DNA from 4 places in the Citrobacter rodentium NBRC 105723 genome. Region 1 is predicted to be linked to each of the others. Evidence: predicted binding sites of a transcription regulator. Region 1 holds the regulator's gene; each other region holds the start of a gene.
What was found. The regulator Fur, encoded in region 1, represses iron uptake genes when iron is present. The targets are predictions, from matches to a motif close to ATAATAATGAGAACNACTATCAA.

Region 1 (8,077 bases):
CCCCGACCGGGCGCATCAGAAAGCCGGAGCCGAATACGGCAAAGGTCAGCATTAATGAGGCGAATTCGCTTTCTGCCGGAAAAAACGTTTTCGCAATGTAGGTGGCGTAAAAACCAAACAGAAAGAAGTCGAACTGTTCGAGAAAATTACCGCTGGTTACCCGCAGGATTGCGCCGAATGTCCCGGCGCGCGATGGTTGTTGGCTCATGGAATTGCTCTCCACTGTCTTATCATAATATTTATAGAGGTAAGATATTGCGGGTCAGTCGCCTGCGACGCCCGCCTGTTTTCCGCGCCGCTTCTCGATTGCCCATTTGAGTAACGAAGCACAGCGGTAAAATCCGTGGGCGAATTTTCCGTATGGGAGGGTTAAAAACAGCGCCATCACTACGCCGAGATGGACGGCAAGCAACACCCCCATCCAGGCGGTGTCTCTTCCGGCCAGCAGGGCCAGCCCCGTCAGGCTGGTCAGCAACAGCAGCAGAATAAAACCGCGATCCATCGGCTTTTGCCGCGCGTCGCCGTGCAGCGGAGAACGCTTAAGATTCAGCCACAGTAAACCCGCAGGCCCGACGATCAGCCCCAGACCGCCCAGCGTGCCGAGGATCACCGGTACGCTGAAAAAGGGGTAGGGCGCTTCCCATCCGGCGAAATAGTGATAGCCGGTTGCCACCACGGTAGCGGCGAAGCAGAGCATAAAACCGTAGAAGGTGAAGTGATGGAAACGACGACGCATCAGCGTGAAGGCGTCATCGGCTTCGTTACAGCCTTTGCCGTGTCCGCCGTCGAGATACTTAAGAGTCAGCGCATTATGGGCTGCTTCGGCAATTTCCACTGGCTGCGGCACCACCGGCGAGATCTCGCGCCAGAAGCGGATCACTCCCGCCATCAGCAAACCGATCGCCAGAATAAAAACGGAGCCAAACATCCACGCCAGCAGGTTATGCGGGAAAATCTGATAGAAATCACCGGCCAGCGGCGGGTGCAGCAGAGAGCCTTTCAGTCCGAGCGCCAGCAGTAAAAAGAGCACCAGGCCAAAAACCAGCGTCAGTACGGTAGTCACTCCCGCCCGACGATACAGCGCGCCGAAGGCGGCAGGTTGCGCGTAGTGTTGATACGTTTCAAGCCGGACTTCCGCCATTGCTTTCGGCACGTTAATGGCAAACTCATGGGGCGGGGCGTACTGACAAGCGTGCAGGCAGGCGCCGCAGTTATGACATAAATTAGCCAGATAGTTGATGTCCGCTTTGCCAAACGCCAGCCGCTGGGTCATTGCCGGAAAGACGGCGCAAAAACCTTCGCAGTAGCGGCAGGCGTTGCAGACCTGCATCACCCGTTCTACCTCCGCTTCTGGTTGCGTAATGATTTGCGCTTCGATGATCAATTTTTCAAGCTGCTTCATGGTTCGCCTCCTTTTGCGCCGCCAGCGCGGCTTGCTCTCCTGCGATACGGCCAAAGGTGGTGCCGATCGACATGCCGACGCCAGCGGTATAGCCCTTGCCGAGGACGTTGCCCGCCATCATCTCACCGGCGACAAACAGGTTGCGGCTGGGCTTTCCGGCAAAATGCACCGCCGCGCGTTCGTTCACCTTCAGACCGAGATAGGTAAAGGTGATCCCCGGACGCAGGGCGTAGCCATAATAGGGCGGCGTATCAATGGGGCGCGCCCAGTGCGTTTTCGGCGGCGTTAACGCTGCCGTCGCGCAGTTATCCAGCGTGGTGTGGTCAAACTGGCCGGGCTGGCAGGCCTGGTTGTAGCGGGTGATGGTATCGGTAAAGCGTTGTTCATCCAGCCCCAGCTGGCGGGCCAGTTCCTCCAGCGTATCGCCCTGCGCGCCGGGGAATACCGGCGGCATAAAGTGGCCGATGGCTTTGCTGTCGATAATGGAAAAGCCAGTTTGCCCCGGCTGTTGGGCGACCAGCCGCCCCCAGATGGCGTAGCGTTTCGGCCAGAAATCTTCGCCTTCGTCATAAAAGCGCTCAGCGTCACGGTTCACGACTACGCCTAAAGAGACGCAGTCCACGCGGGTGCAAATCCCGCCGTCATACAGCGGTGCACGGGCATCAATCGCCACGCAGTGCGACTGTGAAGGATCGCCGATAATATCCGCTCCGGCATCAATCATAAATTTCAGCAAGACTCCCTGATTAAAGCGGGTGCCGCGAATCAGAAAGTTATCGGCGGGCCATTCGCCGCGCGCGTTCTGCCCCCAGGCTTCGCGCAGCCACTCGCGATTAGACTCGAAACCGCCGGCGGCGAGCACGCAGGTTCTGGCGGTAATACGTTCGTCTCCCGCCAGCGCGGCGACAAACTCGCCGTTATGCAGTTCCAGCGCCTGCACCGGGGTGTTGTAGCGAATAGCGACCCCCAGATTTTCTGCGCTGCGGTAATAGGCGTTGACCAGCGCCTTGCCGCCGCCCATAAAAAAGGCGTTGGTGCGCGCCACGTGCAGGGCGCCGGAGAGCGGCGGCTGAAAGTTTACGCCGTGCTTACGCATCCAGTCGCGGCAGTGTGAAGAGGTGCGGATCACCAGGCGCGCCAGCGCTTCATTGGTATTGCCGCCGGTGACGCGCCAGAGATCCTGCCAGAACTCCTCTTCGGGGTAACTGTCGACCAGCACATCCTGCGGGGCGTCGTGCATACAGCGCAAATTGCGGGTGTGCTGAGAATTGCCGCCGCGCCACTCCCGCGGCGCCGCCTCCAGCAGCAGCACCGACGCGCCAGCTTGCCGGGCGGTTAAGGCGGCGCATAATGCGGCATTGCCGCCGCCGATCACCAGTACATCAACCATCGTAAACTCCATTACCTTTAACAAATGTTAAATTTGTAATGAAAATGTATACGCATGAGTTGTAAGGGCGCTATGACGCGTTCCTGAAGGCCCGTTTAGTTAACGTAAAGGGTCGCGCCGGGCCAGACTCCCGCTTCCACCAGCTGACGCATGACTTTTGTCAGCACCACGCGGGCGGCCAGGCCTGCCGGGGGGAGTTCGTCATCGGATAAACTGACCAGAAAATTGGGACGACTGAGTACCGGATTGTCGACGCCGATCACTCTCAGCGCATCCCTGTCAAGGTGTGATACCGCCGCGCCGGGCTGTAGCGTCGCGCCAAGTCCTTCGCGTACCGCCCGCATTAACAGCGCCAGTCCGTCTATTTCAGCCGCAATTTCAATGTGCAGGCCGTGCTCCTGCGCGATGGCCTCCAGTCTGCCGCGCAGCCCGTGCCCGAGGCTTGGCATAATCAGCGGGACAGAGGAGAGCTGCACCGGGGTGATGCGCTCGTCGGGAAGATTCGCCAGCAGGTCATGCGCGCCGATCAGAAACAGCCGCTCTTCCAGCACCGGCCTGGCGCTCCAGCGCAGGATTTTCTCTTTCTGGAAAACAACCGCTAAATCCAGTTGACGGGTATTGATCATCCGCTCCAGATTACCGGAAAGGCTTTCCACTACATGCAGGCGGACGTCGGGGTAGCTTTCCCGCATCGCATGGATAAACGGCATACCCAGCACCGAGGCGGTACTTGGCGCCATACCGACGCTGACGTGTCCGGAGAGGCGCGCCTCGCGCGCGGCGAGGACGGCATCGTCGGCGTGGCGTAGCGCCAGCTGCGCCTGGGAGTAAAAGGCCAGCCCGGCATTGGTCGGCGTGACGCCCCGTGAGGTGCGTTGCAGCAGGCGGATGGCGAGTTCATTCTCCAGCCGCGTCATCTGCTGGCTCAGCGCGGAGACGCCAATATCAAGGTCGAGCGCCGCGTTGCCCATGCTGCCGGTTTCCACAATGCGCACGAAATAACGCAGCTGACGAAGTTCCATTTCGAGACTCCGGATAAGAAGAGGAGGAGGAGATTTTTACATTAAAGCAACAAGGCGGTGGAGGGAAGGGGGCTGAAGCCATAAAAAAAGCCAACCGACAGGCTGGCTTTTCATCGCGAGGTAAATTATTTCGCGTCGTGCGCGTGGTCGTCTTCGCGGCAGTCGCCTTCGGCGCAGTGGCCGTACAGATAGAGGCTATGGTTCGTCAGGCGGATACCATGTTTCGCCGCAATCTCACGCTGGCGCGCTTCGATAGAGTCGTCGCTGAATTCAATCACTTTGCCGCAGTCAAGGCAGATAAGGTGATCGTGATGATGCTGCTGGGTCAGCTCAAAAACGGATTTGCCGCCTTCAAAATTGTGGCGGGTGACGATACCGGCGTCATCGAACTGGTTCAGTACGCGATACACGGTCGCCAGGCCAATTTCTTCACCCATGTCGATCAGTCGTTTGTATAAATCTTCCGCACTGACGTGATGGTTATCCGGTTCCTGAAGAACTTCCAGAATTTTTAAACGAGGAAGCGTTACTTTCAGGCCAGCCTTCTTTAATGCGGTATTGTTGTCAGTCATGCGGAATCTGTCCTGTTGCTAAACGATTCACTTCATACAAGAAGTGACAGAAATTGCACTCGAGATAATGCCTCTCATTATAGGACCGCCATCCTTAAATGAAAACTGCAAGCCTCGGGCAAATGTTAATAAAAAACGTGGTATTGCCTGGAAATGAGAGCGCCACCTAATAACTCCCGCACATTGTACAGGGATGGGCAAGAAAGTTACAAATTTGTAGCAATTATTTTGATTGCTTTTATCTATTGATGCGGCGCAAACTGAGCTGCGCCGCGTTTTCATCAGGCGTTGATGATGTCGTCGAGGTGCAGTTCGTCAGAGATCTGCTTAACCCATTTTTCCACGCGCTCAGCGGTCAGTTCCGGCTGACGGTCTTCGTCGATAGCCAGGCCAACAAAGTGATCGTCATCGGCCAGCCCTTTTGACGCTTCAAAATGATAGCCGGCGGTTGGCCAGTGGCCGACGATGGTCGCGCCGCGCGGTTCAATAATATCGCGGATGGTGCCTAATGCGTCGCAGAAGTATTCCGCGTAATCTTCCTGGTCGCCGCAGCCGAACAGCGCCACCAGCTTGCCGTTGAAATCAATCTCTTCCAGGGTCGGGAAAAAGTCGTCCCAGTCGCACTGCGCTTCGCCGTAGTACCAGGTCGGGATGCCGAGCAGGAGAATGTCATAGCCTTCGAGATCTTCTTTGCTGCTTTTTGCAATGTCGTGCACATCGGCAACATCTTTACCAAGCTGTTTTTGAATCATTTTTGCGATATTTTCGGTATTCCCGGTGTCGCTGCCGAAAAAAATGCCAGTGATTGCCATGAGTAAAGTAACCTCTTGAAACTTATTGAAATGGTGGGGGCGAATTGCCCACAGATAAGGGCAATCATAGCAGAACAGTCAGGTATGCGGAAATAGCAAACGCACGCGAGTGCACTTCATGCTACACGAAAGTGGTTAAAGCGGGGAAATCAGAGCGCTCCCTGGCCGCGCAGCGCCGCCAGTTGGGTCATCAGCATCTCTTCGATCAGTTCGCTACGGCTCATATTGCGGGATTCCGCCAGCTCATTGAGGGCATCGACGGCTTCGGCGTTGAGCTTGAGTTCGACACGCTTAAGGCCACGAACTTTATCGCGTTTTAGCTGGTTGCGCTTGTTGATGCGCAGCTGTTCATCGCGGGAAAGCGGATTGGTTTTCGGTCTTCCCGGGCGACGCTCGTGCGCGAACAGATCTAATGTCGTACGGTCCGTTTGTTCTTTGGCCATGATTTTGGTGACTTCGGGGAAACAATCAGCCAGGCCTCTGCCCGGATGGATAGCGCGCCATCATACATCAGCGAATGAGGCGCGCCAACGTTAGCGCACGTAATCGCGCGCGGACGCTGAGTTTTTAATCAGTCGGCGATATCGTTCAGATAGCGGCGGATGGCGCGCAGCACCGCGTCGGGCTTTTCGGCATGGACCCAATGGCCGGCGCCGGCAATCACATGGGCGCGCGCCTGCGGGAACTGGGCGAGCAGATCCGCGCGATACGCTTCGGTGACGTAAGGTGAGTTGCCGCCGGGGATAAACAGCGCCGGGCGATCCCAGGCCGCAACCGGCTCCCAGCCGACAATATGCGGATACTGATCCCACAGTACCGGAACGTTAAAACGCCATTCGCCGTCGACATACGATTTCAGCAAAAACTGAATCACGCCTTCCTCTTTGAGATGCTCGCGCATCACCGCCGCCGCCTGCTGGCGCGTCTGCGCATCCGATGTCGTCACCGCGTTGATCGCCGCGAAAATCTCGTCGTGGCGTCGCACCTGGTAGTCCACCGGGGCGATATCGATCGCCACCAGGCCATCAATCCGCTCCGGCGCCAGCGCGGTCAGGGCCATCACCGCTTTACCGCCCATCGAGTGGCCGATAAAGGTGGCCTTTTCGATCTGCTGCGCATCCAGCGTATCGCGCAGATCCTGCGCCATCGCCGGATAATCCATCCGCGGGTCGCGCGGCGAAAAGCCATGGTTGCGCATATCGACCTGAATAATGTCATGGTCGCTGACCAGCTCGCGCGCCAGGCCGCCAAGATTGTCCAGGCTGCCAAACAGACCGTGAACAAGGACGATGGGAGAATTATTGTGCAGGTTTTGTGCAGTTTGCGCTCGGATATTCAATTTCATGGCAAAGTTCTTTTTTTCGCTCTGTCGGGTTAGGGTATTATGTTGACCATTCTGCCGCCGGGCTGCAACTGATACGGTTTACTCCGAGTTTTTCGTTCAGCCAGGCTTGACGCTATCCGCTGTTGGGATTTGCTCCTATAATTCCAACGATTTGTATTCAGATCAGATAAGACACCGCACTGGATTAAGATGAAAACGATTGAAGTTGATGATGAACTCTACAGCTATATTGCCAGCCACACGAAGCATATCGGCGAGAGCGCATCCGACATTTTACGGCGTATGTTGAAGTTTTCCGCTGCATCACAGCCTGTCGCTTCCGCAACCAAAGAGGTTCGCGCCGCGCAGCCTGTGAGCGCGGAGACGAAGCCCGTCAATCCTGTCAAAGATAAGGTGCGCGCCATGCGTGAGCTGCTGCTGTCCGATGAATATGCGGAACAGAGAAAAGCGGTGAATCGCTTTATGCTGGTGCTGTCTACACTTTATTCACTGGATCACCAGGCGTTTGCCGAGGCAACCGAGTCGCTGCATGGCCGCACGCGCGTTTACTTCGCGGCGGATGAACAGACGTTGCTGAAAAACGGTAACCAGACTAAGCCTAAACATGTGCCAGGCACGCCGTACTGGGTGATCACTAACACCAACACCGGCCGTAAATGCAGCATGATTGAACACATCATGCAGTCAATGCAATTCCCGGCGGAATTGATTGAAAAGGTTTGCGGAACAATTTAATGCTTGCATAAAAGGACCAGGCAATGGCAATCCACACCCGTGCAGGTCAACCTGCGCAACAAAGTGATTTGATTAACGTCGCCCAGCTGACGGCGCAATATTATGTCCTGAAGCCAGAGACAGGGAATAAAGAGCACGCGGTGAAGTTCGGCACCTCCGGACACCGCGGCAGCGCTGGCCGTCACAGCTTTAACGAGCCGCACATTCTGGCGATTGCCCAGGCCATCGCCGAAGAACGGGCGAAAAACGGTATCACTGGCCCTTGCTATGTCGGTAAAGACACCCATGCGCTGTCCGAACCGGCGTTTATCTCCGTACTTGAAGTGCTGGCCGCCAACGGCGTCGACGTGATTGTTCAGGAGAACAACGGGTTTACCCCGACGCCTGCGGTGTCGAACGCTATCCTGGTACACAATAAGAAGGGCGGTCCGCTGGCCGACGGTATTGTGATCACGCCGTCCCATAACCCGCCGGAAGATGGCGGCATCAAATACAATCCGCCAAACGGCGGCCCGGCGGACACCAACGTCACCAGAGTGGTGGAAGATCGCGCGAACGCGCTGCTGGCCGACGGACTGAAGGGGGTGAAGCGCATTTCTCTCGACGCGGCGATGGCGTCTGGTCACGTCAAAGAGCAGGATCTGGTGCAGCCGTTCGTTGAAGGGCTGGCGGAAATTGTTGATATGACCGCGATCCAGAAGGCGGGCCTGACGCTGGGCGTCGATCCGCTGGGCGGCTCCGGTATCGAATACTGGAAGCGCATTGCTGAACACTACAAGCTGAACCTGACCATTGTGAA
Region 2 (8,077 bases), 2.1 Mb from region 1:
CCTGATAAGCACAGCGCCATCAGGTAAATTAGCGCCGGATGGCGGCGTTCCGCCTTATCCGGCCTACAATCGCAGCCCCGCTAAGCGCGCCATCCGTAGGCCTGATAAGCGCAGCGCCATCAGGCAAATTAGCGCCGGATGGCGGCGTTCCGCCTTATCCGGCCTACAACCGCAACCCTATTAAGCGCACCGCCCGTAGGCCTGATAAGCGTAGCGCCATCAGGCAAATAGCGCCGGATGGCGGCGTTCCGCCTTATCCGGCCTACAACCGCAACCCCGTTAAGCGCACCGCCCACAGGCCTGATAAGCGCAGCGCCATCAGGCAAATAGCACCGGATGGCGGCCGGGTGATATTTCTCCCTTGCCTGCTCCGTCAGCCGCGCAGACGCCGCGACTGATCTTCGATTTTGCCGCTCAGACGGCGCTTCTGCATCGTTCTGGTCCAGCTTTTCGACAACCCGGCCGCCGACAGCAAACGGTGATACTGCTCATCATCAAACGGCATATGCCAGGCTATCGCAATCGCTTCCTGTACCGATACATCGCTGACGCGTGAAATCAGCTCCAGCGGCGCGTCGGTCGACACTTTCCCTGGCGCAATCACGCTGCACAACCAGCCGGTTTTACCGCTGTTTTGCATCTGGCTTGCCATATCGCTGATGCCGAAATGGAAGTTAAGCTTATGACACGGCGAACGCGGCTGCGTCACCTGAATCAGCGCCTCGCCCCAGCGCAGGATATCACCGATAAAGACATTCTCCTCGGTCAGCCCTTCCGTCGACAGGTTTTCGCCAAAAGCGGGCGCCGCGAACCGATCCGCCAGTCCGGGGAATTCACGCGCCCAGTACGCATAATGTTCGCGCGGGTAGTGGCACAGCGCGCGATCCGGCCCGCCGTGGATTTTCTTCTCCGCCTGCTGGTCGCCTTCCAGACCGCGCTCCGTCAGCATCAGCTCGCCATCGACCTGAATTTTGGCAATCGCGCTGGGACGGTTTCCCGCATAGTCCTGAATCCTGCCGGTAAATACCTCTACTGGATAGCGCATCTGTTCCCTCTCCCCGATAATTTGCCTTATTTAACCACAATTATTTTACTTCAGGTGCGCAAAATGAGAGCGCGATTCACATGATGCCGAAGGATACATGCTATCAATGAAGGTGTTTTTGAAACGCCATTTCATAATAAGGAGTCGACAACGTGACAGATCAAACGCAGTTTGCTGGCGTCTGGTGCCCCTCCATTACGCCGATGGATCATAACGGACAGATCGATCTCGCGGGGCTGAAGCAGCATCTTCAACGCCTGACCGAGGCGAAGATCGACGTGATTTTACTGATGGGCAGTATCGGGGAGTTCGCCTCCTTCTCTGTTGAAGAGCGGCTGTTGTTGATTCGCGAAGCGCGCGCCATGAGCACGCTGAAGATGGTTGCCAACGTCTCCGCCACCTGTTTGCAGGATGTGCTGCTGATGGCGCAGGAAGCGTATCGCTCCGGTTACGACGCGGTGATGGTACTGCCGCCCTATTATTACGGCCAGATGGCAAAACAGCTGTTGAGCTACTTCCGCCGGTTGGGGCAACAGCTTGACGGTAAATGGTTCGCCTATAACTTTCCGGCGCGCACCGGCTGCGATTTAACGCCGGAGCTGATCGCCACTCTCGCCGCCGAATTCCCGAATTTCGCTGGCATTAAAGATACCGTCGACTGCCAGTCGCATACCCGTAGCATGATTCAAGCGACCCGCGCGGTACGTGACGATTTCGCCGTGCTCTCCGGCTATGACGAGTATTACATTCCCAACCTGCTGGCGGGCGGCGCGGGGATTATCTCCGGGCTGAACAACGTTATGCCGGAGCTGTTTGTCAGCGCCCGTGAGGCGTTCCGGGCGGGCGATCTCGCCGCGTTACAGGAGATTCAGCAGAAGATCGGCGTCTATATGGCGATTTACGCCATCGGCGAGGATTTTGTCACCACCATCAAAACGGTGGTGTCGCGGAAGTTTGGCTACTGCACCGGCGTATCGCGCAATGCGGGCGGTGAACTGAATGAACAACAGTGCCGGACCATCGACGAGGTATTTGGCCGCTAAATGAAAATAGCCCGGCTTACCGGGCTTAAACAGGCCATTGCAGGCCGGATTGCGCTCGCGCCATCCGGCTAATTGACTTATTTTTTAGCCGCGAAACGGGCTGCTGCTTCGTCCCAGTTCACCACGTTCCAGAACTCTTTGATGTAGTCCGGACGACGGTTCTGGAATTTCAGGTAGTAAGCGTGTTCCCACACGTCCAGGCCGAGGATCGGGAAGCCGGATGCGCCAGAGATCGCTTCGCCCATCAGCGGGGAGTCCTGGTTGGCGGTAGAAACTACGGCTAGTTTATCACCTTTCAGCACCAGCCATGCCCAGCCGGAGCCGAAACGGGTTGCTGCGGCTTTCTCGAACTCTTCTTTAAATTTCTCAACGGAACCGAAATCGCGTTCGATAGCGGCCTTCAGATCGCCCTGCAGAGTCGTGCCTTTTTTCAGGCCTTTCCAGAACAGGCTGTGGTTAGCGTGGCCGCCCGCGTTATTGCGCAGGACGGTTTTCTTGTCGGCAGGCACCTGATCCAGCTTCGTAATCAGCTCTTCCACCGGCAGAGAGGCGAATTCCGGCAGGCTTTCCAGCGCTGCATTGGCGTTGTTTACATAAGTCTGATGGTGTTTAGTGTGGTGGATTTCCATCGTCTGCTTATCGAAGTGCGGTTCCAGGGCATCGTAAGCGTACGGCAGGGATGGCAGTGTATAACTCATAATCATCTCCATTATTATCGAGCGGCTGGTTGTTAATGCCGCGTAAGCAGTTGGTTCATTATAGTTAATTAAATGATATTGAAAATGATTATCAATGCCGTAGTTTTTGTGTGGTTATATTTTTGCCGCCCTTTTTTCGTTATGTGAGCCAAATCACCCACTTAACGATCTGATTGCCATCAACACCGCCACCGCGGCAATTGTCAAAAGGTTAATCATCTGCGCAATTTTTAAACTCATTACGTCGGAGGGGTAATACCGGCGATAAAAACAATGAGGATGACGTGATGAGTAACGCGATTACGATGGGTATTTTTTGGCATTTGATAGGCGCGGCCAGTGCAGCCTGTTTCTATGCTCCGTTCAAACAGGTCAAACAATGGTCATGGGAAACGATGTGGTCGGTTGGCGGGATTGTGTCGTGGCTGATCCTGCCGTGGGCCATCAGCGCCATGCTGTTACCGGACTTCTGGGGCTATTACAGTTCTTTCAACCTCTCAACCCTGCTCCCTGTCTTCCTGTTCGGCGCGATGTGGGGCATCGGCAACATTAACTATGGCCTGACCATGCGCTATCTCGGCATGTCGATGGGCATTGGCATCGCCATCGGCATTACGCTGATTGTCGGTACGCTAATGACGCCGATCATCAACGGCAATTTTGACGTGCTGATCAATACCGAAGGCGGACGAATGACCCTGCTGGGCGTGCTGGTCGCGCTGATTGGCGTCGGCATCGTCACCCGCGCGGGACAGCTCAAAGAGCGCAAAATGGGCATCAGGGCCGAAGAATTTAACCTGAAAAAAGGTCTGCTGCTGGCGGTAATGTGCGGCATCTTCTCCGCGGGTATGTCGTTTGCGATGAACGCCGCAAAACCGATGCACGAAGCGGCGGCCGCGCTGGGCGTCGACCCGCTGTACGTCGCGTTGCCAAGCTACGTGGTTATTATGGGCGGCGGCGCGCTGATTAACCTCGGCTTCTGCTTTATCCGTCTGGCAAAAGTGAAGAACCTGTCGATAAAAGCCGACTTCTCGCTGGCAAAACCGCTGATTATCTCCAACGTGCTGCTCTCCGCGCTGGGCGGCCTGATGTGGTATCTCCAGTTCTTCTTCTACGCCTGGGGCCATGCGCGCATTCCGGCGCAGTATGATTACATCAGCTGGATGCTGCACATGAGCTTCTATGTGCTGTGCGGCGGCATCGTCGGTCTGGTGCTGAAAGAGTGGAAAAACGCCGGTCGCCGTCCCGTCAGCGTGCTGAGCCTGGGCTGCGTGGTGATTATCATCGCCGCCAATATCGTCGGCCTCGGTATGGCAAGCTAATTGCTCTGATGACTGAGATGACGCCACTGACTGGGCGTCATCCCGGTTTCCCTGGTGAACACCACGGAAAAGTAATTACTGTCCTCAAAACCGCACTGCATGGAAATTTCACTGATCATCAGCCGACTGTGCTGCAGTAAATACTGCGCATGACAGATACGCACCTGCCGCTGATACTGGTTGATAGTCATGCCGGTCTGATTGCGGAACTGCTGTCGCAATACGCGTTCGCTGCACCCTTCCCGATCGCAAAATTTATCCAGCGCAAAGGCGCGCTCAAGGCTGCCTGCCAGCGCGGTGATCAGTTTATCAAGCAGCGTTTCGCTGGAGGTCGCCGGCAGGTTGTCTGTGGCGTAGCGATAGCGCTTCAGCGTCAACGCCAGTTGGGCGAAAAGCAGTTCCGCCATGTCGTTGGCGAGCGGCTCGCGCTGGTTGCTTTCATGCTCCAGTTGGCCGATCACCTGCCGCGCCTGGGCCATGCCGGTGCTGCCGAGCCGCCAGTGCGCCTGCCTTGTCGCGCCGTTAAAGCCCGGTATTACCGCCTTCCAGTCAACGTTGAGCTTCAGGCGTTCCGGGCAGTAAATAATGTTCTGCAAAACCAGATCGTTAACGGAGGTGTAGGAGTGTTTATCTTCGGCGCGAATGTAAAACAGATCGCCGCGGGTAATACGGTAGGGGCGATCGTTCAGCACATGCAGTCCGTTACCCCGCCAGACCATCACCAGTTCACAAAACTCATGCGTATGTTCCGCAAACACGTTTTGCGGATAGCGATCGGCGACGGCGACGGCCTGTTCGTCACCGGCAAAGAAATCTTTTTTTAACAGGACCAGCTGATTCGCCACCACGTTACCTCAACCTGAATATCTGCCGGATGGCGCTACGCTTATCCGGCCTACAGAACGCCATCCGGCATTCAAGGGAGTGATTATCAGCAAACTGGCGGCAAAAAACGGTGATAGCTTTCGCGTTACTGGAGCAACGCATCGCGCCCCTGACGGATATCGCGCGGGGACCAGTTAAATTCCCGGCGAAAAAGCGTCGAAAAGTGGTTACTGTCGCCAAAACCGCAGTGATAAGCGATCTCGGTGACGCTTTCATCGCTGTGACGCAGCAGGTGGCGGGCTTTAATCAGACGCAGGCGATTCAGATAGCGCTGCGGGGTTAATCCGGTATGTTGCTTGAGCTGGCGGTGCAGCGTGCGCAGGGAAAGCGAAAACCGCTCGGCCAGCGCCTCCCAGCAGATCTCCTCGGCGAAATGATCCTCCAGCCAGGCCATCAGCTGATTCAGCCGCGCATCGTTGTTTTCCGCCCCCTCCATCAGGCTGCTTCTGCGCAACAATACCAGCAGCTGCATAAACAGAATTTCGCGGTTCGCCAGCGCGGGAAGATCCATCTCATCGTCGTTCTGCTCCATCTGCGCCACCAGCTGGCGTACCTGCGCCAGCGCGCTTTGGTTTACCCGCCAGTGCGAGGGGTACATGCCGTCCCGCTCCTGGGGAAGCAGCTGATTCAACCCGGAGAGAAACTGAAACGCATCGGGCGAGCGATAGAGCACGTTAGTCAGACACAGATTGTCGGTATGTTCATATAAGTGCCGATCGTGGTCGCGAACAAAGCACACCGTGCCGCCGCTAATGGTATAGGGCTGGCCGTTAAAAACGTGAATGCCGGTGCCATGTTCCACAATCACAATTTCATGAAAATCATGATGATGCTCCGGAAAGGCAGACTGCGGCAGCCGGGGCTCAATGGCAACCGGCGCGTTACCTGATGGGAAAAAATCCACGCTGTGCAATACGGTCATGATGATCCCTTCCGGATGTAATGAACATGGCAAAATAGTAATTAAGGGTTATCAACCTCACCTTAAATTTTTGACCTGAAACCGTGCAAACAGCGTCGATTTTTCAAGAAAGGGCGGGAAAGATCAGGAATTGCGGTCGCCGTCACATCCACTATTTTGAGGCGTTTTACCGGAAACTGTGAACGTTATCACGTTCACCTTTGCTTTCTTGCCAGCGGCTAATTTTGCCTGTCAGTTACGAGAAGGTGCGCCAGAGCGAGGTTTTTTAGACTGGGCCTAATGAAACTCAGAAGGACCTCGCTATGACTTTTCGCCATTGTGTGGCTGTCGATCTCGGCGCATCCAGCGGCCGCGTAATGCTGGCGCGCTACGACAGTGAACACCGCACCCTGACGCTGCGTGAAATCCACCGCTTCGTGAACTGCCTGCAAAAACAGGATGGTTTCGATACGTGGGACGTCGACAGCCTTGAAGACGCCATTCGCCTCGGGCTGGAAAAGGTCTGCGATGAAGGCATTCGCATCGACAGCATCGGCATTGATACCTGGGGCGTGGACTTTGTTCTGCTGGATAAGCAGGGCCAGCGCGTCGGGCTGCCGGTGTCCTATCGCGACAGCCGCACCACGGGCATTATGCCGCAGGCGCAAAAACAGCTCGGCAAAGCCAATATCTATCAGCGCAGCGGGATCCAGTTTCTGCCGTTCAATACGCTGTACCAGCTGCGCGCGCTGGTCGAACAGCAGCCGGAGCTGGCGTCGCAGGTGGCCCATGCCCTGCTGATCCCTGACTATTTCAGCTATCGCCTGACCGGCGAAATGAACTGGGAATACACCAACGCCACCACCACGCAACTGGTCAATATCAACAGCGACGACTGGGACGATACCCTGCTGGCGTGGACCGGCGCGGATAAAGCCTGGTTTGGCCGCCCTGCGCATCCCGGCAATGTGATCGGCTACTGGATCTGCCCGCAAAAAAATCAGATCCCGGTGGTCGCCGTCGCCAGCCACGATACCGCCAGCGCGGTTATCGCCTCGCCGCTGGCGAATAAGCACAGCGCCTACCTCTCTTCCGGCACCTGGTCGCTGATGGGTTTTGAAAGCCTGACGCCGTACACCAACGACGCGGCGCTGGCGGCCAACATCACCAACGAAGGCGGCGCGGAAGGCCGCTATCGGGTGCTGAAAAATATTATGGGGCTGTGGCTGCTCCAGCGGGTGCTGAAAGAGCGCCAGGTCACCGACCTGCCGGCGCTGATCGCAAAAACGCAGTCGCTTGCAGCCTGCCGCTTCCTGATCAACCCCAACGACGACCGCTTCATCAACCCTGACGATATGTGCGCCGAAATTCAGGCCGCCTGCCGTGAATCCGGCCAGCCTGTGCCTGCCAGCGACGCGGAGCTGGCGCGCTGCATTTTCGACAGCCTGGCGCTGCTGTATGCCGATGTGCTGGGCGAACTGGCGAGCCTGCGCGGCGAAGCCTTTACCCAGTTACACATCGTCGGCGGCGGCTGCCAGAACGCCCTGCTCAACCAGCTGTGCGCCGACGCCTGCGGTATCCGCGTGATGGCCGGGCCGATCGAGGCCTCTACGCTCGGCAATATCGGCATTCAACTGATGACTCTGGACGAACTGAACAACGTCGATGAATTCCGTCAGGTGGTCACCGCCAATTACAACCTGACGACGTTTACCCCTAATCCAGACAGTGAAATTGCCCGCTATGTGGCGCAGTTTCGCTCAAAACGACAGACAAAGGAGCTTTGCGCATGACCACTCAACTGGAACAAGCCTGGGAACTGGCGAAACAACGTTTTGCCGCAGTAGGTATTGATGTCGAGGAGGCGCTGCGCCAGCTCGATCGTCTGCCGGTATCGATGCACTGCTGGCAGGGCGATGATGTCGCCGGATTTGAAAACCCGGAGGGTTCACTTACCGGCGGCATTCAGGCGACGGGCAACTATCCGGGCAAAGCGCGTAACGCCGCGGAACTGCGCGCCGATCTGGAGCAGGCCCTGAGCCTGATCCCGGGGCCGAAACGCCTTAACCTGCACGCTATCTATCTGGAGTCGGATACCCCGGTTTCCCGCGACCAGATCAAGCCGGAGCACTTTAAGAACTGGGTGGAGTGGGCAAAGGCTAACCAGCTTGGGCTGGATTTTA
Region 3 (8,077 bases), 1.4 Mb from region 1:
GACTGGACAGAACGGAAGACGGCAGCGCGCCGGCGCAGGCGACGGTAACGCTTGAGTTTACGTCCGGAGAAACAGTGCAACGGCGCTATGTGCTGCCGGACTGGTTTCCGCAACCTCAGCAGGCCAGTGAATCCCCGGAGAAGAACAATGCAAAATGAGCGCGGATCGGCCCTGCTGGTGACGTTATTAATGCTGGCGCTAATGGCCGCGCTGGCGGCTGAGCTAACCATCGGCTTTCAGACACAGTTGCAGCGTAGCCGCCGGGTCAATGCCAGTCTGCAGACGAAATTCGCCCTGCTCTATGCGGAGAAACGGGCCATCAACACCCTGCAAACAGCGGTGCTGGCCCCATTACATGAACAGCCGGACAGCGAAGATCTTGGCGAAGAAACAACGGTATCCTGGCGCGCGCAGGACCAGCAGCGCTGCTTTAACCTCAATGCGCTGGCGAACGCTCCCGAGGAGCCGCTCGCCGAGCCGCCGTATGAGGTAAAAGTCTTCTCCGCCTTACTGGAAAAAAGCAACGTGGACGGCGCGCGGGCGGAAGAGATTATTCAGTCTCTGGCGGATGACATTGACACCAATAATACCCCACGCCTGCGCGGAGCAGAGGACGAGTATTATCAGCGCAAAAGCGGGAAAGGGTTTGCCGCTAACCAGCTGTTGCTCACCGTCGACGAGGCGCGTCAGGTTAAAGGTATGACGGAAGCCATTTTTCAGCGTTTGTCGCCGTTTATCTGCACACAGTTCAGTAACGCGCTTTCCGTCAATGTGAATGCTCTGACGGAGCGGGATGCCCCGCTTCTGGCTGCGCTTTTTCTCAATGAGATCAGCGATAGCGACGCAAAAGCGCTGTTGCGCAAGCGTCCGGAGGAAGGCTGGCAGAACGTCGATGCATTTTTATATCAGGCGCAAAAAGAGTATTCCGCCACCAAAACGCTGGTGGATGCGCTCAAAAAAATGATCGGTGTTCAAAGCCAGTATTTCCGGGTCGACGCGACCGCCCGACACGGTGAATTCACGGTGGGAATGCGCAGTTGGCTCTACTACGACGAAAAAAACAAGACGCTCAGGACCTGGTTACGCCAGTTAACGGCAGGTGACGAAGAATAAAAGGGAATTTAATGGCTTTTTCGACTTTGGTTATACGTCTCACTTCTGATGAGCTGGAGTGGGCGATTCATGACGAAACGGGCTGTGGCGAAATCCATCGGCTCCCGGCCGGACAGCCGCTGACAGCGCTACCGCGCCCTCCGGAGGTACAGCTCGTTCATTTGCTGATCCCGGTTGCTCTGGCTACCTTCAGAAGACTGGAAATCCCCACGGCGGGCTATACACTGACGCCGCAGAAAATCCAGTGGCTGGCGGATGAAACGCTGGATGAATCCTCGCCGCCGCTACACTGGACCATAGTCTGGCAAACGGAAGGCGTTGTATGGGTGGCGGGCGTTGAACCGGCGGTGATGCAGACGCTGATGCTTCCTCTCACCGCCGGCGGTATACGGCCCGACCATGTCACCCTGGACGCGCTCTGTCTGCCAATCACGACTGACGGCTGGACAGTACTGAAAGATGAAGAAGGCTGGCTGCTGAAACCTCATGAAGGCCGCGCCTCGCGCCTCAGCGAGGAATGGCTCGATCATTTACTGACGCATTACCGACCACAGCAGATAACCAGCTACGGCGAGCTGCCGGAAGCGCATACCGCAGATACCAGCTGCTCGCCGCGCCCCCTTCTGTCGCTGTACTCGCCAACGGAAAGCGTTAATCTACTACACGGGCGACTGCGCCCGTCTGCCCCGGCAACCGCCGGAATCCGGCGCCTGAAACGACTGGCGCTTATCGCCGTGCTGATGCTGCTGTTGTGTCCGCTACTCTCACGCGCCATCGTCGGTTTTCAACTACACCGGCTGGAACAACAGCTGACCTCCACGCTTGAGCAGCGCTGGCGCAGCTACATCCCGCAAAACCGGCATCGCGGTAATCTGCAGGCATATCTGCCAAAACAGCTACAGCAGCGCTTTCCCGCGCCGTCCATTCTGCTCCAGCGTCTGGGACAAGGCATGGCCGCGTTTCCCGCCCTGGCGCTGGAGGGTATTCGCTACGATCAGCAGCGCCAGTCTCTTCAACTGTTTATCTACGCCAGCGATGAAGATCAGATAAAGCAGTTTATTACCGCTGACGCCGTAGGGCTTCCCTTAAAAATTGAAAAACACGATCAGGGACTGTGGACATTACGCAATGAGTAAACGTATCAGAGAGTGGCTGCAACAGAAAAATCCAACCGAACAGCGGATAGTGATTGCGCTGTTTATCCTCTGCGTTGCCACAATATACGGCTGCGGGCTGTGGCTTCCGCTTAATCACACCGTGGACGCTCTGCAAACACGCTGCAACAAGCTGCGCCAGGATATGGCGTGGCTGGAAAAACAGGCGCAGGCCCGTGGCGTTCTGCCGCAACGCACGCCGGAAGAACCGGTTGCCAGCCTGTTGAAAAAAGAGGCTGAACAGGCGGGATTTTCAGTTACCCTTACGCAAAACAGCGCCGACGGAGTGGAAATTTCCGCAAACGATATCAGCCAGCAGGCTTTTACTGCCTGGCTTACGCGTTTGCAGTCCCGACATGGTCTGTATGTGGAAACGCTTGAATTTCACGCCAGCCCCGCCAAAGCCGACGCTATAACGCTCAGCAAAATGACGGTAAGGACCGTGATTAATGATAAGCGCTGAAATGTGCCTTCTGTTTACGCTGGCGGGCCTGGTTGCTGGCAGTACGATGGGGATGGTCACCTGGCGACTGCCAATAATGCTTGATCAACAGACCGCACCGGCGAAGCTGAATCTGTGGCTCCCTGCTTCGCACTGCTGTCACTGTCGGCAATCGCTGCGCTGGTACGATAATATTCCCCTGTTCAGTTGGATCTGGCTACGCGGAAAATGCCGCTATTGTAAAAACACGATCGCCGTTCGCTATCCGCTCTCGGAGCTGCTTTGCGCCCTTGCCGCCCTGTTTTGCTATCTTTATCATCCTGAAGCCATTGCGCTGACGATAGCGCTGTTCCTCTATTTCTGGTTTGCGCTGGCGCTATGCATAATCGACCTGCGTCATTTGCTGCTGCCCGATAAGCTCACGCTGCCGCTGCTGTGGTGCGGCCTGCTTTTTAACAGTTATACCGGCCTCATCTCCTGTGAAGAGGCGATTACAGGCGCGGCGGCAGGCTACGCTTCACTCTGGTTGCTCAACGCCTTCGTCAGACTGTTATGGCGCAAAGAGGGCATCGGTTATGGGGATCTTAAACTGTTTGCCGCGGTGGGCGCGTGGACCGGCTGGCAAAGCCTGCCGCCAGTAATTTATATCGCGGCCATGATGAGTATATTCTACGGCCTGCTGATGATTTTGCGCACCCGCCGCCGAATTTCCGTGATTCCATTCGGACCGGGGCTGGCCGTAAGCGGCTGGGGATATTTCTGGTGGATGGCGTCGCTGTAAAATCAGGAAGGACAGAAGTCCTTCCTGCAGCTTTTATTTTTCTTCACGAATCTGCGCCTGAAGGTAGTTCTGGATGCCCATTTTATTAATCAGCTCCAGTTCCGTTTCAAGCCAGTCAATATGGCCCTCTTCATCAGCGAGGATCTCGATCATCATATCGCGGCTGACATAGTCGTGAACGCTGTCGGCGTAAGCTATCGCTTCGCGAAGATCTTTCGCGCCTTCCAGCTCCAGACGGAGATCCGAGCGCAACATCTCTTCGACATCTTCGCCGATGCCCAGTTTGCCAAGATCCTGCAGATTAGGTATGCCTTCCAGAAAGAGAATACGCTCGATATATTTATCGGCGTGCTTCATTTCATCAATAGATTCATGGTATTCCACGTCATTGAGACGTTTCAGGCCCCAGTTTTTGAACATTCTCGCATGGAGAAAATACTGGTTAATTGCGACAAGCTCGTTTCCCAATAACTTATTGAGATAATTTATTATCTTAACATCACCTTTCATTATATAGACCCTCCGCTTTCACACTTAGAGCGTAGATGGGGCTACAGGGATGTCAAAAAAAAGAGTGCGGCTCAGGCGATCTCTTTGAATTCGGGCATTTGCGTTAACTCGTCCTGCATAACTTCTCGCGCAGCGCGAACGCATTTACCGCATTGATTTCCAACGGGAATAAACTTGCGTAATTGCTGAAATGACTGAGGATGAAACTGGCGAACCGCCTGGCGGATCTTTTTATCGCTAATGCCGTTACATAAACAGATGTACATATGCGCTCCCGAACCATGAACACCGTTATGATAAATGATTATTGTTCTCATTACAATTCAAAAAAACCCCGCCAAATCCGTAAAGAAATGACGGGATTATTTTCAACAAGTTAGCTCAAAAATATATCGACTTCGATTATTACTTCATATCGGCAGTAGCAACAAAACTCGAAAGTACAGGACCTTTTGTATTTGGATTATATCCTGGCATATTTGATTCAGCCGACAAAGAGTAAGTACTGCCAACTTCAAGTTTAATCGGGCAACTCATTGTCACTACGCCATTTTTGGTAGACTTATAGCTATAATAGACAGAGCCTTTATAGCTTTCGCAAATATAATTTTTGCCATCTTTTTTAACAACATAGCGATTTTCGCCCTTTTGCGCATTCTCTTCGAGTTTCGCTTCAAGTCTGCTATTTGCTTTATTATAGGCAAAACCTTTTACTGGCTCAGTGGAAGCAGACGGCAGGTGCTCCTCTGAAACAACCAGTTCGCCCAGAATCGGACCGCCAGTATTGATAGACAGACCCGGACTGCCTGACTCAAGACTTACGGTAAGCTTGTCACCCAGAACGAAATTGGTTGAACAACCCATCGTGGTAATACCATTACTGCTGCTTTTAGTACCGTACAGCACATCACCCTTATAGCTTTCACATAAATATTTGCCGTTAAATTTTACGATATAACGATTTGATTTTTTCTGCGCGGTTGCCTCTATCATGGTGTAAACACGACCATTCACCATAGTGAAATCCTTCACATCTGAAGGGGGGTTGAGGACTCCCTCAACAATTTCACCCAGTTCATGCTCCGGCGTATCACCGCTCAGATCCCAGATTATCGCCCCGCCATAACCGTTCTGGTTGATAAAGTTGACTTTCTTCTGTACTGACTCAGCGTCATCGTAGGTCAGGAATTCTTTGGTTTTGGCATTGTATAAATAAGGTACCTGTGACTCCGAATCCCAGTAGCGGGTCCAGTCGGCGGAAGCGGCATACTCCTTCAGCAGATAGTACGGGTTGGTTCCGGTAAACTGCCCTTCATCATCCCATGCGCCATGCACGGTCGCAGAGCCAGAGGCGAATAACCCCGGCAGCCCTTTGACAATCTCTGTCGGCGCCACGTTACCCCATCCACGACCATAATAAGGGATGCCCACCATCAGCTTGTTTTTGGGCACCTTCCACGTTGAACTGTATTCCTGCAGCGTGGAGGCAACATTCAGCTTCTGATCGGCATCCTTGCTGTTGGCATAAAGCGGCGCATTATGACCGGTGATGGAGTCAAAAGCGCCGTGGATGTCGTAAGCCATCACGTTGACGCTATCCAGTAACGGCGCTGTCGTTTCCGGATTGATGTACTGAATGTTATTGTGGTTAGTGGTCACTGCGGCCGAAAGCTGGAAGTATTTATCGCTCTGTAAACCGAGCGCATCAAGTTTGCTGCGCAGCGTCTGCACCAGACTGGTGAAGTTTGCTCTTTCGGCGTCGCTGTCCGGGTATTCCCAGTCAATATCAATACCATCAAAGCCCCATTCCTGCATAAAGGCAATCATGCTGTCGGCAAGTTTATTGATACCTTCCTGGGTTCTGGTCGCCTCCTCAAATACTCCTTCTTCGGAGTTATTCCAGCCGCCGACGGAAACCATATTGGTCACACCGTTTTGCTCGGTCAGCTTATCCAGCTGGCGCAGCAGTTCAGGACCCTTATAGGTGTCGTGAATAACCACTTCGCCACCCTTGATCACCGCAAAACCATAGTTCAGGTGGGTGAGCTGGCTGAAGTTAATTTTATCCGGGGTGAAATAGTTATGCGCTTCATACACACCCCACTCCGGGAAATAACCGATAACCTTGCGCTGCGCCGCAACTTTATCTTTCCCTTCTTTCTGCAAATCTGCCGCCTTTTGCCCGCTATATGGGGTAAAGGTGAACGTCGCCAGATTCTGGATCTGAATCGGACCGACCCTCAGCCAGACGGGATCGCTTCCCGGGATCCGGCCCGGATCCGCCCACCACTGGCTCTGCCAGTAATAGCCGTTATAACGGACCAGCGTTCCCGCCGTACCGTAAGTCGCCGCGGGATCATAATCCACGGAATTAATCGCATTATTATCCTTTTGCGCCACAATAACGGTGACAGAACCCGGGAAATTATTCTCACTGGCATCCGTCCAGGCTTCCCACGTATTACCATTATTTTTACTCAGCATCTGACTGCTGTTAAGCCCACTGATCGTGTTCGCGTCATCATTCATTGACAACGTCGCCGCAAAGGATGAGAAAGTGAGTGACATCCCTGCAATAAACATTGCAGCCGTTAATTTATTGAGCTTCATATATTATCCTTAATAATGTAATGTAGCAACTGATGTAGCCGCCATTGCTGGCTCCGTTACCATAAAGAATAAATAAGCAGACCACAATTACCCCTCTGCTTATTAAAAGCACCTGATTATTTATCAATAAATAATGGTGATATGCAGAAATATCGGCATGGTAATTTTTTGTCATTACATAAAAATCACTAATGGAAAGGCTGGTTTTTTATTTTTAATGAACCGAAGCTAACGGGTGTCAAACAGAAACTATTATTGATAACTATAAATACCAGACTTACAGAGAGCATAAATATAGAGAGAGCAAATACTAAAATTATGTAAATTTTTGTTTCCCTACTATTATTACTTATGTGAATAAGCTTAAAGGCTTCACAGAAGAATTAAAAGCAACAGAAATTATATAAAAATGCAACTTCAATATGCTGAGTTACTATAAGATGATCCCGAATGTTTCGGGATCATCTTCCTGTAAAGGATTTATTCTCTCGAAATCCTCTGGGTTACTTCAACATATCTTCGGTAAGAATAATTGTTTTCAGCTCTGTCTCTTTGATCCAGTTATCTTCAACCAACTTAATCACATCACCAGCCTGCGGTTTGTAATAATATTGTAGCTTTATTTCTTCATTAAGGCCATTATCCACACTCCAGTGTTTACCGTAATACGATAAATTTCTTTCCGTGTGCCCCATATATTTACCATTATGATAAGCAACAAATTTACGTGTCTTGAATGCTTCTTTAGACAAAGTCAGCCGCATGTTCCGCTCAGTTGGACCAGTATAAGGTTCAAAAGAGATGACCCCATCCGTAATCATCTTCTCAAAAACATCATCGACAATCTCACCCAGCTCATGTTCCGGCGTATCACCGCTCAGATCCCAGACTATCGCCCCGCCATAGCCGTTCTGGTTGATAAAGTTGACTTTCTTCTGCACTGACTCAGGGTCATCGTAGGTCAGGAATTCTTTGGTTTTGGCATTGTATAAATAAGGTACCTGTGACTCCGAATCCCAGTAGCGGGTCCAGTCGGCGGAAGCGGCATACTCCTTCAGCAGATAGTACGGGTTGGTTCCGGTAAACTGCCCTTCATCATCCCATGCGCCATGCACGGTCGCCGAGCCAGAGGCGAATAACCCCGGCAGCCCTTTGACAATCTCTGTCGGCGCCACGTTACCCCATCCACGACCGTAATACGGGATGCCCACCATCAGCTTGCTTTTTGGCACATTCCACGTTGTGCTGTATTCCTGCAGCGTGGAGGCAACGTTCAGCTTCTGATCGGCATCCTTGCTGTTGGCATAAAGCGGCGCATTATGTCCGGTGATGGAGTCGAAAGCGCCGTGGATGTCGTAAGCCATCACGTTGACGCTGTCCAGTAACGGCGCGGTCACTTCCGGGTTGATGTACTGGATATTATTGTGGTTAGTGGTCACTGCGGCAGAAAGCTGGAAGTACTTATCG
Region 4 (8,077 bases), 420 kb from region 1:
GAGGACAGAAAATGAATAGTGACGAGATGACGACCGGAGGAGAAACTTCCGCGCAGAGTACAGCTTTGATGTTGTAAAGCATGTCCAGTACAGGACCTGACCATCCGCGATCTCCATAGTGAAGGCACTTCACCGCCGGGAACTACCGCTATTATCTATAAGTACATCACAAACCATCAATATTGCAACAATACGTTCACATTAATTCAACCGCACTGGCGTTTATCACTGGCGGCATTCTCTTACATCAGGATGACAAAATTATTACCAGAACCGGAAGAGATAAAAATTTGTCGCAACCAAAAGAAAACCCCATCTGCGATGGGGTTTTATCTCACGCCTCCAGCAGAGACTGCCCGAGGTAATGGTTCGCATCTTTTACGCCGGGTAACGCAAAGAAATAGCCGCCGCCAATCGGTTTGACATACTCCTCAAGCGCTTCACCGTTCAGCCGCTTCTGTACCGTCAGAAAACCTTTTTCCAGATCGTGCTGATAACAGACGAACAGCAGCCCCATATCGAGCTGGCCGGAACCGGTCACGCCAAGCGAATAGCTATATCCCCGGCGCATCATCAGGCTGGACTGCGTTTGCGGGGTGCGCGGATTGGCGAGACGGATGTGGCTGTCCAGCGCAATCACGTTGCCGTCAGGGTCGCTGGCGTAATCCGGCTCGTCGTGCTCATGCTGCATACCCAGCGGCGCGCCGGTCTGCTTATCGCGTCCGAAAATGGTTTGTTGTTCTTTAAGCGGCGTCCGGTCCCAGAACTCAACGCGAAACTGAATCACCCGCACCGCCTGATAGCTTCCGCCTGTCGTCCAGGCCGGTTCGTCCTGCTCCGGCGTCACCCAAACGACCGCCTGCATCAGCTTTTCGTTACGGCTGTCGGGATTCGCCGTGCCGTCTTTAAAGCCGAGCAAATTAACGGGCGTCTCCTTACCCTTGCTGCGCGCCGCGTGATCGGAAATAAATCCTTCCCGCTTCCAGCGTACGCTCAGCAGGTCCGGCGTATGCTTGATGATATCGCGCAGGGCATGAATCACCGTATCCTGAGTATTGGCGCAAATTTGTAACAGCAGGTCGCCATGACAAAGCGCCGCATCCAGCGAGTCATTTGGAAAGCGGGTCATTTTTTGTAGCGCCTTTGGCCGCTGCGCCTGCAAACCGAAACGCTCATCAAATAATGAATGACCAACCGACAGGGTCATGGTCAGGTTATCCGGCGCGATGTAGGCCCCGAGGATACCGGAGTCCATCGGCGGCAGGCGCGGATTCGGCGTTTCCGGCGCCGGTCCACCTGCCGTCAGAAAGGCCATGCGCGTCGTCAGCAAACGGAATAAGCGTTCAAGATCGGCCCTGTCGCTTGCCAGAACGTCAAAAGCCACCAGCATCATTGACGCCTGTTGCGGCGTCAGGATCCCGGCCTGATGCGCACCATAAAAAGGCTGCGTTTCACCACGCGCGTCGGGAGACAGGGTGCCCGGCGCGCTTTGCGGGGTGCGCGCATGGGCAACCGGACAGCTGCCAGCCAGCGCCAGCGCGCCAATCCCTTTCAGTAAACGTCGGCGTGACGGTTCGCTCACGCCGTGTTGATCATCGTACTGCATAGCGCTTAATCCAGTCCCAGCACGCCGCGTAGCTGCGCCAGATCTTCCGCCAGCGCGGTAATCGGGCCTTTCAGCGCATTACGGTCAGCATCAGTCAGCTTATCGTAGGTTTCAAAGCCGTCCTGAGTACGGTATTTGGCGAGGATAACATCCACTTTTTTAAAGTTGGCATCGACCTTCACCAGCAGCTCCGCATTCGCTTTCTGCAACTGCGGGCGCAGCAGATTGACAATTTTCTGCGCGCCGTCAACGTTGGCCTGAAAATCCCACAAATCGGTATGGCTGTAGCGATCTTCTTCGCCGCTGATTTTGCTGGCGGCGACTTCTTCGATCAGCCCGGCGGCTCCGCCCACCACTTTTGACGGCGGGAAGGCCAGCTCGCTAATGCGTTTTTGCAAATCCTGTACGTCTGCGTACAGCTGGTCAGCATACTTTTCCATCCCTTCGACGCTGTTATCGCCGAAAAGCGCCTTCTCCAGGCGGTGGAAGCCGGTAAATTTCGGATCGGCGGCTTTTTGTTCGTAGTCATCTTCGCGGGCATCAATACTGCCGTCGAGATCGGAGAACAGCTCGGCAATCGGCTCAATGCGCTCATAGTGCTGGCGCGTCGGCGCGTAGAGGGATTTCGCTTTTTCGATATCACCCGCCTTCACCGCGTCGGTAAAGGCTTTGGTCCCGGCAACCAGCTGCGCGGTTTCGGCAGTGACATACTTTTTGTAGTCGGTAATGGCGCTACCCAGACTCAGTAACGCGTCGCTCTTGTCGGCATCCGCTGTCGATGAACCTTTCACAATCAGCTTCCCTTTCAGGTTGGACAGCAGGCCGCAGGTCATCTCATATTCGCCAGGCTGCAGGCTGGCGGTCATTTTCTGGCTGAAGCCGGGGGCGATATTTTCTCGCTCCTCAACCACCATCACCCCTTTAAGTATTTCCCACTCCAGCGCTTTCTGGCTGTGGTTCTGAATAATAAATTGCGTCTTACCGGCGTTCACCGTGAGGGTCATCGGTTCGCACTGTTTATCGGTTACCGTAACGTTAACCTTTGGTATATCGGCGGCGTGAGCCGTCAATGCGGAAGCAAACAGCGCAGCCATGCCAGGCAGCAGCGCACTACGGCGGAAGTTATTCGTCATGACCATCCCTTTCAGTAAGTATGTTGTAACTAATTAAAAGACTTTATCGCACGGCGTTATGGCGCGGCGCGCGATGCCGTTGTGCCTGCACGCGGCGGCATAGCAAATAGCACCAGCGCCGGAATGAAATAGATAAACCAGACGGCCACCTCGCTGACGCTCGGCGCTTCCTGGTAGCCAAAAATCCCTTCCATCAGGGTACCCGCCAGCGAATGGGTGGAAAGCACGCCGCTCATATCGAAGGCGATCTGCTGGAAATGATTCCACAAGCCCGCTTCATGGAAGGCGCGGATCGCCCCCGCCGCCAGACCCGCGGCGACCAGCAGAATGAACAGGCTGGTCCACTTAAAGAAGGCGCCGAGATTCAGGCGGACACCGCCCCAGTAGAGTAAGAAACCGAGCGCCACGGCGACTGCCAGCCCCAGCACGGCGCCGATCGGCGGCCAGATGCCCACATCCTGTTGAAATGCCGCCAACAGGAAAAAGACCGACTCCAGCCCTTCGCGGGCAACGGCGAAAAATACCATCAGGATGAGCGCCCAGCCGTGATGATTTCCGCGCTGCAGCGCGTTGTCCACCGCCTGTTCGAGCTGCACTCTGACGTTGCGCGACACCTTGCGCATCCAGAAAACCATCCAGGTAAGGATGACCACCGCAATGACCGCGACGATACCTTCAAACAGCTCCTGTTCTTTTTGCGGAAACTCGCCGGTGGTTTCATTAATGAAAACGCCCAGCGCCAGGCAAAGCGCGGCGGCGAGAAAGACGCCAATCCACATCACGCCAATCCAGCGTTCTCGTTGGGTACGCTTCAGATAGCTGGCAATCAGGCTGACGATCAGCGCGGCCTCCAGCCCTTCACGCAGCATAATCAGAAATGGAACAAACATGCCGGACACCCTTAAACGTTATTCTCAGTCAACTGATGCAAAGAAAAGTAAATTACATTGATAGTGATTATCATTACGCAAGCAAAAAACTCAAGCGGAATGTACTCAGAATGATGTCCGAATGTAAACACTTAGCGTGATAAGGGTTGATAATGTGCTAATGAAGCGAGGCCAATAATCAGGCCCGCGCAAGGCGGGCCTGAAAGGAAAGCGTGCGGAAGTCGGCGCGCAAAGGGACGGATTAGTTTTCCTGCAAACGCGATGGCGGCGCGGAATGGTAATGCGTATCCGCCTCGGCGAAGCGTTGCATCATGGCAGCTGACGGCGCCTTACCCAGCAGGCTGAAAATAACGATCCCGATACTGCCAAAAATAAAGCCCGGAATGATTTCATACAGATCCAGCCAGCCGAACTGTTTCCAGATGATGACGGTTGCCGCGCCGATAACCATTCCCGCCAGCGCGCCGTTGCGGGTCATGCGCGACCACATGACGGAGAACAGCACCACCGGGCCAAAGGCGGCACCGAAACCGGCCCACGCGTAGCTCACCAGTCCCAGTACGCGGTTATCCGGGTTCGCAGCCAGCGCAATAGCCACCAGCGCGACCACCAGCACCATAATACGCCCTACCCACACCAGCTCCTGCTGGCTGGCGCCTTTGCGCAGAAACGCCTTATACAGATCTTCGGTAATCGCGCTGGAGCAAACCAGCAGCTGGCAGCTCAGCGTTGACATCACCGCCGCCAGAATGGCGGAGAGCAGAATACCGGCAATCCACGGGTTAAACAGGATTTGCGCAAGTTCAATGAACACGCGCTCGGCGTTCTGATTCACCGCGCCAGCCTGCGCCGGATTATTATTAAAGTAAGCGATGCCGAAGAAGCCGACCGCCACCGCGCCTGCAAGGCAGAGGATCATCCAGGCCATACTGATACGACGCGCGTGAACGATGCTGTGATGAGAATCCGCCGCCATAAAGCGCGCCAGAATATGCGGCTGGCCGAAGTAGCCCAATCCCCACCCCATCAGGGAGATGATAGCGACGAAATTCAGCCCTTTGAGCATATCGACGTTTTCAATACTTTTTTGCTTAATCACTTCCAGCGAGTCGCCAAAGCCGCCCACGCTGATAATCACTATCACCGGCGTCAGGATCAGCGCGAAAATCATCAGGCTGGCCTGCACGGTATCGGTCCAGCTTACCGCCAGAAAGCCGCCGATAAAGGTATAAAGAATGGTCGCCGCCGCGCCTGCCCACAGGGCGGTTTCGTAGCTCATGCCGAAGGTGCTTTCAAACAGACGCGCGCCAGCCACAATCCCGGAAGCGCAGTAGATGGTAAAGAACAGCAGGATCACCAGCGCGGAGATAATACGCAGGATTCGGCTTTTGTCTTCGAAACGGCCGGTAAAATAGTCCGGCAGCGTCAGGGCGTTATTATTGTGTTCAGTATGAACGCGCAGGCGACCGGCGACCAGCTTCCAGTTGATCCACGCGCCCAGCGTCAGGCCAATGGCGATCCAGCTTTCTGAAATACCGGACAGGAAAATCGCCCCGGGCAACCCCATTAGCAACCAGCCGCTCATATCCGATGCGCCTGCGGATAATGCCGTGACGAAGGGGCCAAGGCTGCGGCCACCTAAAATATAATCATCAAAGTTTTTGGTTGAACGCCAGGCGATAAAACCAATCAGTATCATGCCAAAAATATAAATACAGAATGTCACCAGCATCGGTGTGCTAATTGCCATAAATTCTCCAGTCTTTTCTGTTTTATTGCCCTGCCGGAACGTAGCAAAGCGTTGTAATTGCCAGGCGACCGTATCCTGCCGGAAGCGCGGGGTATTCACAATCGATTTAACACATCATTTACATCAAATTTTATCACTGAGGAATACTATTTTCTTACAGGTTGCACTCTCTCACATTTTTTGCGGTTGCACCTTTTAAAAATGTTAACTATCGCAGAGAAAAAGAGAACGCCATTGTTTACCCCCTCGCCTGTTTATTTTCTTTTATTAACAATTCATTCATTTTTAAGCTTGTTATGCAGGTCACATTTAACGTGGTTGCACAAAGTTGCAACATGATAGATATTTCTCGGTAACTTTCAGCAGGACATTACCGAACAACAGGAGCACATGGCATGGGAACCACCACGATGGGGGTCAAACTCGACGACGCTACGCGGGAGCGAATTAAATCAGCGGCGACGCGCATCGATCGCACGCCGCACTGGCTGATTAAGCAGGCCATTTTTACCTACCTCGAAAAACTGGAAAGTGAAGAGGCGCTGCCGGAGCTTCCCGCGCTGCTGGCCGGAGCGGCGAATGAGAGCGATGAAGCCGTTTCACCGCAGGAAGAGACGCACCAGCCGTTCCTCGAATTTGCCGAACAGATCCTCCCGCAGTCGGTGTCACGCGCCGCCATTACCGCCGCCTGGCGTCGTTCTGAAACCGACGCGGTTTCCATGCTGATGGAGCAGGCGCGCCTGCCGCAGCCGGTCGCTGAACAGGCGCACCGACTGGCGTATCAGTTGGCGGATAAATTGCGCAACCAGAAAACCGCCAGCGGCCGCGCCGGAATGGTGCAGGGCCTGTTGCAGGAGTTCTCGCTCTCCTCGCAGGAAGGCGTTGCCCTGATGTGCCTGGCGGAGGCGCTGCTGCGGATCCCGGACAAAGCGACGCGCGATGCGCTGATTCGCGACAAAATCAGCAACGGCAACTGGCATTCGCACATTGGCCGCAGCCCGTCGCTGTTTGTTAACGCCGCCACCTGGGGACTGCTGTTTACCGGCAAACTGGTATCCACCCATAATGAAGCCAACCTCTCTCGTTCGCTGAACCGCATTATCGGTAAGCGCGGCGAACCGCTGATCCGCAAAGGCGTCGACATGGCGATGCGCCTGATGGGCGAACAGTTCGTCACCGGCGAAACGATAGCCGAAGCGCTGGCGAACGCGCGTAAGCTGGAAGAGAAAGGCTTCCGCTACTCCTACGATATGCTCGGCGAAGCCGCGCTCACCGCCGCCGATGCCCAGGCCTATATGGTCTCCTACCAGCAGGCGATCCACGCTATCGGCAAAGCCTCTAACGGTCGCGGCATCTATGAGGGTCCCGGCATCTCAATTAAGCTCTCCGCCCTGCATCCGCGCTACAGCCGCGCGCAGTACGATCGGGTAATGGAAGAGCTTTATCCGCGCCTGAAGTCGCTGACGCTGCTGGCGCGCCAGTACGATATCGGCATCAACATTGACGCGGAAGAAGCCGACCGGCTGGAGATCTCCTTAGATCTGCTGGAAAAACTGTGTTTCGAACCGGAACTGGCCGGCTGGAACGGCATCGGCTTCGTGATTCAGGCCTATCAGAAACGCTGCCCGTTCGTCATTGATTATCTGATCGATCTGGCGACCCGCAGCCGCCGTCGTCTGATGATTCGTCTGGTGAAGGGCGCCTACTGGGACAGCGAAATCAAGCGCGCCCAAATGGAGGGTCTGGAAGGCTATCCGGTCTATACCCGCAAGGTCTATACCGACGTCTCTTACCTGGCCTGCGCGAAGAAGCTGCTGGCGGTGCCTAATCTGATCTATCCGCAGTTCGCCACCCATAACGCCCACACCCTGGCGGCGATCTACCATCTCGCCGGTCAGAACTACTATCCGGGCCAGTACGAGTTCCAGTGCCTGCACGGCATGGGCGAACCGCTGTATGAGCAGGTCACCGGTAAAGTGGCGGATGGCAAGCTGAACCGTCCGTGTCGCATTTATGCGCCGGTGGGCACCCATGAAACGCTGCTGGCGTATCTGGTACGTCGTCTGCTGGAAAACGGGGCGAACACGTCGTTTGTTAACCGTATTGCCGATACCACCCTGCCGCTGGATGAGCTGGTGGCCGACCCGGTAGAGGCTGTCGAAAAGCTGGCGCAGCAGGAAGGTCAGAGCGGCCTGCCGCATCCGAAAATCCCGCTGCCGCGCGATCTCTACGGTAAAGGCCGCGCAAACTCCGCCGGGCTGGATCTCGCCAACGAACACCGTCTGGCTTCCCTCTCCTCTGCCCTGCTTAACAGCGCGCTGCAAAAATGGCAGGCGAAGCCCGTGCTGGAAGAGGCGGTCGCCGAAGGCGAAATGAGCCCGGTGGTTAACCCCGCCGAGCCGAAGGACATTGTCGGCTTTGCGCGTGAAGCCAGCGAGGCGGAAGTGGAGCAGGCGCTGCAAAGCGCGGTAAACAGTGCGCCAATCTGGTTTGCCACTCCGCCGCAGGAACGCGCGGCGATCCTGCATCGCGCTGCGGTACTAATGGAAGGCCAGATGCAGACGCTGATCGGCATTCTGGTGCGCGAAGCCGGAAAAACCTTCAGCAACGCGATTGCCGAAGTCCGCGAAGCGGTGGATTTCCTGCATTATTACGCTGGCCAGGTACGCGACGATTTTGATAACGAAACGCACCGCCC

Region 2: sodA (superoxide dismutase [Mn]) is a predicted target of Fur. The motif match lies at 2,859-2,881, and genes of this name have one in related genera.
Region 3: bfd (bacterioferritin-associated ferredoxin) is a predicted target of Fur. The motif match lies at 4,301-4,323, and genes of this name have one in related genera.
Region 4: efeU (iron uptake transporter permease EfeU) is a predicted target of Fur. The motif match lies at 3,687-3,709, and genes of this name have one in related genera.

Annotation. Positions count from the first base shown of each region.
Region 1 covers NZ_CP082833.1:4,834,561-4,842,637, reverse strand. Annotated here, with positions in the region: gene tcuC (tricarballylate/proton symporter TcuC) at 1-208, opposite strand, end outside; gene tcuB (tricarballylate utilization 4Fe-4S protein TcuB) at 263-1,402, opposite strand; gene tcuA (FAD-dependent tricarballylate dehydrogenase TcuA) at 1,389-2,792, opposite strand; gene tcuR (tricarballylate utilization LysR family transcriptional regulator TcuR) at 2,888-3,814, opposite strand; gene fur (ferric iron uptake transcriptional regulator) at 3,940-4,386, opposite strand; partial or broken gene K7R23_RS26020 (fur leader peptide) at 4,379-4,464, opposite strand; gene fldA (flavodoxin FldA) at 4,668-5,198, opposite strand; gene ybfE (LexA regulated protein) at 5,348-5,641, opposite strand; gene ybfF (esterase) at 5,770-6,543, opposite strand; gene seqA (replication initiation negative regulator SeqA) at 6,733-7,278, shown strand; gene pgm (phosphoglucomutase (alpha-D-glucose-1,6-bisphosphate-dependent)) at 7,302-8,077, shown strand, end outside.
Region 2 covers NZ_CP082833.1:1,544,103-1,552,179, reverse strand. Annotated here, with positions in the region: gene yiiM (6-hydroxyaminopurine reductase) at 374-1,045, opposite strand; gene K7R23_RS07305 (dihydrodipicolinate synthase family protein) at 1,198-2,088, shown strand; gene sodA (superoxide dismutase [Mn]) at 2,166-2,786, opposite strand; gene rhaT (L-rhamnose/proton symporter RhaT) at 3,074-4,108, shown strand; gene rhaR (HTH-type transcriptional activator RhaR) at 4,105-4,953, opposite strand; gene rhaS (HTH-type transcriptional activator RhaS) at 5,079-5,915, opposite strand; gene rhaB (rhamnulokinase) at 6,218-7,687, shown strand; gene rhaA (L-rhamnose isomerase) at 7,684-8,077, shown strand, end outside.
Region 3 covers NZ_CP082833.1:851,135-859,211, forward strand. Annotated here, with positions in the region: gene K7R23_RS04050 (PulJ/GspJ family protein) at 1-158, shown strand, start outside; gene gspK (type II secretion system minor pseudopilin GspK) at 148-1,113, shown strand; gene gspL (type II secretion system protein GspL) at 1,125-2,249, shown strand; gene gspM (type II secretion system protein GspM) at 2,242-2,730, shown strand; gene K7R23_RS04070 (prepilin peptidase) at 2,717-3,490, shown strand; gene bfr (bacterioferritin) at 3,524-4,000, opposite strand; gene bfd (bacterioferritin-associated ferredoxin) at 4,072-4,266, opposite strand; gene K7R23_RS04085 (glycoside hydrolase family 18 protein) at 4,406-6,610, opposite strand; gene K7R23_RS04090 (glycosyl hydrolase family 18 protein) at 7,114-8,077, opposite strand, start outside.
Region 4 covers NZ_CP082833.1:4,412,502-4,420,578, forward strand. Annotated here, with positions in the region: gene efeB (iron uptake transporter deferrochelatase/peroxidase subunit) at 335-1,606, opposite strand; gene efeO (iron uptake system protein EfeO) at 1,612-2,739, opposite strand; gene efeU (iron uptake transporter permease EfeU) at 2,796-3,629, opposite strand; gene putP (sodium/proline symporter PutP) at 3,871-5,379, opposite strand; gene putA (trifunctional transcriptional regulator/proline dehydrogenase/L-glutamate gamma-semialdehyde dehydrogenase) at 5,775-8,077, shown strand, end outside.